DNA from 3 places in the Neorhizobium galegae bv. orientalis str. HAMBI 540 genome. Region 3 is predicted to be linked to each of the others. Evidence: predicted binding sites of a transcription regulator. Region 3 holds the regulator's gene; each other region holds the start of a gene.

Region 1 (2,270 bases), 2.3 Mb from region 3:
GGCCTCGTAGCGGCGGCCGTAACGGTCGCGATAGATGCAGTATCCGCGGCGCTCCGAGGAGTGACCGATTGCAGCGCCGACAAGGCCGCCGGCCACTGCGCCGACTGCTGCGCCACCCCAGCTGTTCGACACCGCGCCACCGATGACGGCACCGGTGCCGGCACCGATTGCCGTGCCGCGTTCAGTCGCGGTGCAGGAGGCGAGCGTGCCGATCATGCAGCCCGCAATCAGAATCTTCTTCATCATGTTAGTTTCCCTTCCCTTGGTACACACGGCTACGCCGCCTTTAAATCCTGCCCATCAGCAGCAGGATAATGATGATAAGGACTACAAGGCCCAATCCGCCCGACGGACCATAGCCCCAGCCCCGGCTATATCCCCAATTCGGCAAGGCGCCAATGAGCAGCAGAATGAGGATAACAAGCAATACGGTTCCGAGCATGATCTTCTACTCCGCTAGACAATCCGAGATGGATTTGGCGAGGAAACGTAGCGCCGCGATTTTTGTTCCATGGCTTGCAAACGTGTGCTCTCACATGTGGTTAAAGTGCGTTAGCCAATGTTAATGGCACCTGAACGATTCGCTTTCGAGGTCCTTACCCGCGACGATTTTCTTGCGGGTCTCTCCTGGTAACACCTACCATATCTTGTGAGAACAAATGGCGAAGACATGGATGTCCGTGATTCGTCGGCGATTCGTTCCGCCTTTGGCCTGAATCTTAATTCCGTGCTCGAAGGAGCGTGGAACAGCCTGAATCGATTGATAAAATGTTAACCATATCAATGGATTGACTCTTCCGATTCTTCGTGAAAGCGCAGCTTCGGGATGAATCCTTCGGTTGCATGCACCCAATCCTGATGCAAATTCAGGATGTCGTGGGGAAGGCGAGAGTCGCATCAACATATAGCAGTGAACAAAAGCTGAATCTTCTCGAGTCTGCGATTCGTCTCCGATTCGTTCGCGTCTGTTCCTTTGCGTTTAAAATTCGAATCGCCGAGCCTCGATTTGCCGCCTTTAGCGATCGTTCTTCGGCCGCAAAGCCATTCTTGAGGCTTGCGTTTACCCGCCGAGATCGCCATGTGTTGCGTGGCTTTGAGTTTTGGGTGAATGCGCAAAACACCGAGCCTTATGTGATGCGCGGAACCAGGCTTTGAATTTCCAGCCCATGATCCTCAGCGGGCGCGGCGTCACCGCCGTCCTCGGACCCACCAATACCGGCAAGACCCATTATGCGATCGAGCGAATGGTGGCGCATGGTACCGGCGTGATCGGCTTGCCGCTCCGGCTGTTGGCGCGCGAGGTCTATACGCGCCTTGTCGAGAAGGTCGGCGTCGCCCAGGTGGCGCTGGTCACCGGCGAGGAAAAGATCACTCCGCCGAATGCACGCTTCTCCGTCTGCACCGTCGAGGCCATGCCGCGCGAGACGAAGGCCTCTTTCGTGGCGATCGACGAGGTGCAGCTCGCGGGCGATCTCGAGCGCGGCCATATCTTCACCGACCGAATCCTGCACCTGCGCGGGCGCGATGAAACGCTGCTCCTCGGTGCGGCAACCATGCGGCCGATCCTCGAGAGGCTTCTGCCGGGAATAACCATCGTCGAGCGGCCGCGCCTCTCGCAGCTCTTTTATGCGGGCCAGAAAAAGATCACCCGCCTGCCGCAGCGTTCTGCGATCGTGGCGTTTTCGGCCGACGAGGTCTATGCGATCGCCGAGCTCATTCGCCGCCAGCGCGGCGGCGCGGCGGTGGTGCTTGGGGCACTCAGCCCCCGCACCCGCAATGCGCAGGTCGGCCTCTACCAGTCCGGCGACGTCGAATATCTCGTCGCGACAGACGCGATCGGCATGGGTCTCAACCTCGATGTCGATCACGTGGCGTTCGCCCAGGATCGCAAATTCGACGGTTACCAGTTCCGCAGCCTCAATCCGGCCGAACTCGCACAGATCGCCGGACGCGCCGGCCGACATGTGCGGGATGGGACATTCGGCGTGACCGGCCAGGTCGCGCCTTTCGAGGACGAATTGGTCGAGCGAATCGAAAGCCACCACTTCGATCCGGTCAAAGTGCTGCAGTGGCGGTCGAAGAACCTCGATTTTTCGTCGCTCAAAGCTCTGCGGGAAAGCCTGGATGCCGCGCCGACCCTTCTGGGCTTGACGCGGGCGCTTCCTGCGACCGACAGCCAAGCCTTTGATTATCTTTCGCGTTATCCCGAAATCAAGGACATTGCGACCACCCCCCAGCGGGTCGAGAAGCTCTGGGAGGCCTGTGCCCTG
Region 2 (2,270 bases), 590 kb from region 3:
CCCTCGCCGTCCCACTGGATGGCGAGCGGATCGACCGCCGGGTATCTTTCGCCGGCAAAGCGCATGCCGACATTGAAGGCCATGCCGGCGCGCAGAACGTCGCCCGGATTTTCGACACGGGCGCGGATGCGCATCGTGCGGCTTGCCGCGTCGATACGGTTGTCGATCGCCTCGACCTTGCCGGAGAAGACCTGGCCCGGACGGGCGATCGAGCTTGCGTCGACTGCCTGGCCCGGCTCGATGGCGACGGCGAAACGCTCCGGCGCCCAGAAATCGACCAAAATAGCCGTGCGGTCGTCGATCGTCACCACATTGGTCTGGGTGGTGACGTTGTCGCCGATATTGACCGCGACGATGCCCGCGATGCCCTCGATCGGCGCGACGATATCACGGCGCTTCAGGTTGAGTTCGGCGGTGGACAATGCGAGCTTTGCAGCCTGTTCGGCGATCTGGGCATTGAGAACGTCGAGGCGCGAGAACGACTGGAGGTTCTTGTAGGACGCGGATTTTTCCTGGGCGCTCTGCAGGGAGACCTGCGCCTTTTCGCGCTCGATCGTCTGCTCCTCGTCGTCGAGGCGGGCGAGCACCTGGCCCTTGGTGACCTTCTGGCCGGAAACGACCCTGATCTCGTTGATCGTGCCGGAAGACTGCGGCATGACGACGACGGACTGGATGGCCTCGCCGCTGCCGATCGCCGTGAGGCGGTCGTTGACGGTGCCGATCGCCACCGGCTGGGCAACGACGAGCGTGGCGCGGTTGCCACCTTGTCCGCCCTGGCCGCCGGCGCCACGCTGGCCGTTCTGGCCCGCGTTGTTCTGGGCCGCGTTCGCGGCTCCGTTCTGGGCATTCCCCTGTGCAGCGCCCTGACCTTGCTGGCGTGCCGCAGCATTGCCGTTTGCTCCGCCGGCTGCCGCCGGCGTGGGCTGGGGGGCATGTTTCGGGCTTACGGCGGCAATCACCTCACCGGGAACGCCGAACTTTGCAAGCGTGGCTCCTGCACTCGGCACCAGGTAAACCCAAAGAGCCAGCGCTCCCGCCAGGACGGCGAGACAGAGCAGAAGCTGTTTCCAAATCCGCATTCAATTCTCCGAAGGAGGCACGAAAAGGCCATATTGCCCGGGAGTATCCTTTTTTGCGGGTGCTCACGCAATGGGTCTTCGGCAACCTTACAAAAATGTAACCTCGCGAAATCTCACGGGTATGTTAGACGGCAAGCATACTTATACTCCTAATACTCCTAAAATTGCCGCTTTCGCAGAGCGCAACCGGCAGCCTCTTCACACTTTAGCCTTGCCTTGTGTGGAGACTAGGAATGAAAGCAGAACATTTTCTGGTCTTTCAGGTCCGAATCACTACATTGGCCGCATGACGAACAGTTTCGACGACATTCCGTTCTTCGACGAAGAACCGCAGCACCCGCAGGCGCCGCGCAACAAGGCCCCCGCTCCGGCACAGGCCGCGGGCAATGGCGGCCTCGGGATCGCTGCCCGCGCCATGGCGGCGCGCGACCAGCACCGTGCGCCCGATTATCTCGCAGGCCTCAACCCCGAGCAGCGGCTGGCGGTCGAGACGCTGAATGGACCGGTTCTCGTGCTCGCGGGCGCGGGCACGGGCAAGACGCGGGTGCTGACCACCCGCATCGCCCATATCCTTGCAACCGGCAGCGCCTACCCATCACAAATTCTTGCGGTGACCTTTACCAACAAGGCTGCCCGAGAAATGAAGGAACGCGTCGGCGTACTCGTCGGCGGCGCCGTCGAGGGCATGCCGTGGATGGGCACCTTCCACTCGATCGGCGTGAAACTGCTGCGCCGCCATGCGGAACTGGCTGGCCTTCGCTCCGACTTCACCATTCTCGACACCGACGACGTGGTGCGGCTGATCAAGCAGCTAATCCAGGCCGAGGGGCTCGACGACAAACGCTGGCCGGCAAAACAGTTCGCCGGCATGGTCGATACCTGGAAGAACAAGGGCCTGACCCCGCCGGATATCGCCGAAGGTGACGCCCGCGCGTTTGCCAACGGCAAGGGCCGCGAACTCTATGCCGCCTACCAAGCGCGGCTGCGCACGCTGAACGCCTGCGATTTCGGCGATCTTCTGCTGCACCCGATCGCAATCTTCCGCAAGAACCCGGATCTGCTCAAGGAATATCACGGCAAGTTCCGCTATATTCTGGTCGACGAGTACCAGGACACCAACACTGCCCAGTACATGTGGCTGCGGCTGCTTGCGCAGCGGCCGAAGGACATTCCCCAGAACGTCTGCTGCGT
Region 3 (2,270 bases):
ACCCGCATGGCGTCGGTTGGCAAGAGCCAGCGGCTCCAGGTAGGTCCCATCCGAGAAGAACACACAAGCATTGGCGGTGCCGAAAGGATGAAAAGCGTCCGGCGCAACTGTAAAACCGAGCTCCGTGAGCCTGGAACGCGCAGCGGTAAGTCCCGCCACCGGCAGCACGAGATGATCGATCGGTCTTGCGTTCACGCGAGGGCCCCCTGAATTGGAATCGCAAAGCTACTTTGGCAGCGGGCTGGCGCCGCGCAAGTGGTGTGACACCAGATATCTGGCACGCATCTATGAAGAAAAAATCATCATACTTCACAGAAATTTAGGGACTTGCGGAACACATATGGAACATATAGTGTCCGTTCTGGATTTGTTTCCGACTCTGAGGGTGCCAAAAGATGCTCACGCGCAAACAACAGGAATTGCTTCTGTTCATTCACGAACGCATGAAGGAATCCGGTATCCCGCCGTCATTCGACGAAATGAAGGACGCGCTCGACCTTGCTTCCAAGTCCGGAATCCATCGTCTGATCACGGCGCTCGAGGAGCGCGGCTTCATCCGCCGCCTGCCGAACCGGGCCCGCGCGCTGGAAGTCATCAAGCTCCCGGAGGCTTATTCGCCAAGCATCCAGCCGCGGCGCGGTTTTTCGCCTAGCGTCATCGAGGGCAGCCTCGGCAAACCGCAGCCGGTCGCAGCACCTCAGAAACTCGCAGCCAACGATGGCTCGTCGAACGCCACGACCGTTCCCGTCATGGGCCGCATCGCCGCCGGCGTGCCGATCTCGGCGATCCAGAACAACACGCACGACATCTCCGTGCCGGCCGAGATGCTCGGCTCCGGAGAACATTACGCGCTGGAGGTCAAGGGCGATTCGATGATCGAGGCCGGCATTCTCGACGGCGACACCGTGATCATCCGCAACGGCACGACAGCCAATCCCGGCGACATCATCGTGGCGCTAGTGGACGATGAAGAAGCGACGCTGAAGCGTTTTCGCCGCCGCGGCGCCTCGATCGCGCTCGAAGCCGCCAACCCCGCCTACGAAACCCGCATTTTCGGGCCTGATCGGGTGAAGATCCAGGGCAAGCTCGTCGGCCTCATCCGCCGTTATCACTGATCAGCTGCCGGAGCGGTTCCGGCAACGCGTTGTCGAAACTCTGGCTTCGCCAATCATGGTGGCGGTGCCGGGTCCAGGGCCTGTCCTCGGCTGCCATTGCGGCACGGACCTGCCAGCGTCGTATGTCGCCCGTGCCGTTCAACGAAATCTCCAGCGCGCCGGTCTTTCTGAGCGTCGTGCCATTGATCATCAGTCCGCCGGACCGGCATCGGTCGAAGCGTGCCCGCGGGGCGATGACAAGATCGGCGGCGTCGCAGGCAGCGCCGGCATAACGGCCGTCTTCTACGGCCACGATGATGGCGTTGTCCGTGCTTGCGGCGCACCAGGCCTTCGGTTCGCAGGTGAAGCGGGCGGAAGTCACCTGGCTTATTCGCAACCTCACGGTTTCGAGTTCCGCCGAGGTCAACTCACGGCGCTTATCGTTTTTTGCGCCTGATGGCTTGCGGTCGGGCGGCTTGTCTCTGGCTGGCGACATATCCGGTTTGGTCGGGTCGCCGAGCAGAAGCGCCCTCTTCCACTGATCATAGATGAAATCAGGCGGGCGGGCGCGATTGGTAGTAACCCGTCCCTCGTCTACGAGCGCCACCATCGTCCCGTCTTCCGAGACCAATATATCCGCCAGGGGCATCGATCGCTCATGCCAGGAAAACAGCAGAGCGGTCACCATCAGCGGCGGGCCGATCAGCCTTAGCTTCGTCCTGAGCAGGGTCAGCAGCAGGAAGCCTGCCGTCGAGACCGTCAGGAACCATGGATGCTGGCGGCCTATCCCGACATCACCGCCCCAGGCGGCCACGTGCCCGGCAATGGCGATCACCGCTTCCAGACCGAGGCCCATGAGCTTCATGAAAGGAGCATCAAGACCGAAGGGCATCAGCAGCATGCCGACCAGACCGGCCGGCATCACCACGAAAGAGATGATCGGCATGGCTGCGAGGTTTGCGGCGAGGCCATAGGTGGCGATGCGATGAAAATGCTCGACCGAAAACATCGCGGTCGAAACGCCGCCGATCAGCGAGGTGACGAAAACGCCGGCTGCGAAATTCCGGGAGGCTAGGACGGGCATCACCATGGGGTGACGGAACGGCAGAGGCTGAGGATCGCGGCCTTCGGCTCTCTGTTTCCAGAGCGCGTAACCGGCGACCAAGGCGGCGGTGG

Evidence for each region. Region 3 encodes LexA, which represses DNA repair genes until DNA is damaged. Its sites were predicted from a motif close to TGTTCNNNNTGTGTTCNG; they were not measured.
Region 1: a site for LexA is predicted at 1,071-1,088, ahead of RG540_RS18780 (helicase-related protein). Genes of this name have one in related genera too.
Region 2: a site for LexA is predicted at 1,309-1,326, ahead of RG540_RS10635 (ATP-dependent helicase). Genes of this name have one in related genera too.

What each region holds. Positions count from the first base shown of each region.
Region 1 covers NZ_HG938353.1:3,860,407-3,862,676, reverse strand. Annotated here, with positions in the region: gene RG540_RS18790 (YMGG-like glycine zipper-containing protein) at 1-246, opposite strand, end outside; gene RG540_RS31440 (DUF3309 family protein) at 287-442, opposite strand; gene RG540_RS18780 (helicase-related protein) at 1,167-2,270, shown strand, end outside.
Region 2 covers NZ_HG938353.1:2,116,239-2,118,508, forward strand. Annotated here, with positions in the region: gene RG540_RS10630 (efflux RND transporter periplasmic adaptor subunit) at 1-1,079, opposite strand, end outside; gene RG540_RS10635 (ATP-dependent helicase) at 1,366-2,270, shown strand, end outside.
Region 3 covers NZ_HG938353.1:1,529,908-1,532,177, reverse strand. Annotated here, with positions in the region: gene RG540_RS07855 (VOC family protein) at 1-195, opposite strand, end outside; gene lexA (transcriptional repressor LexA) at 396-1,115, shown strand; gene RG540_RS07845 (ComEC/Rec2 family competence protein) at 1,096-2,270, opposite strand, start outside.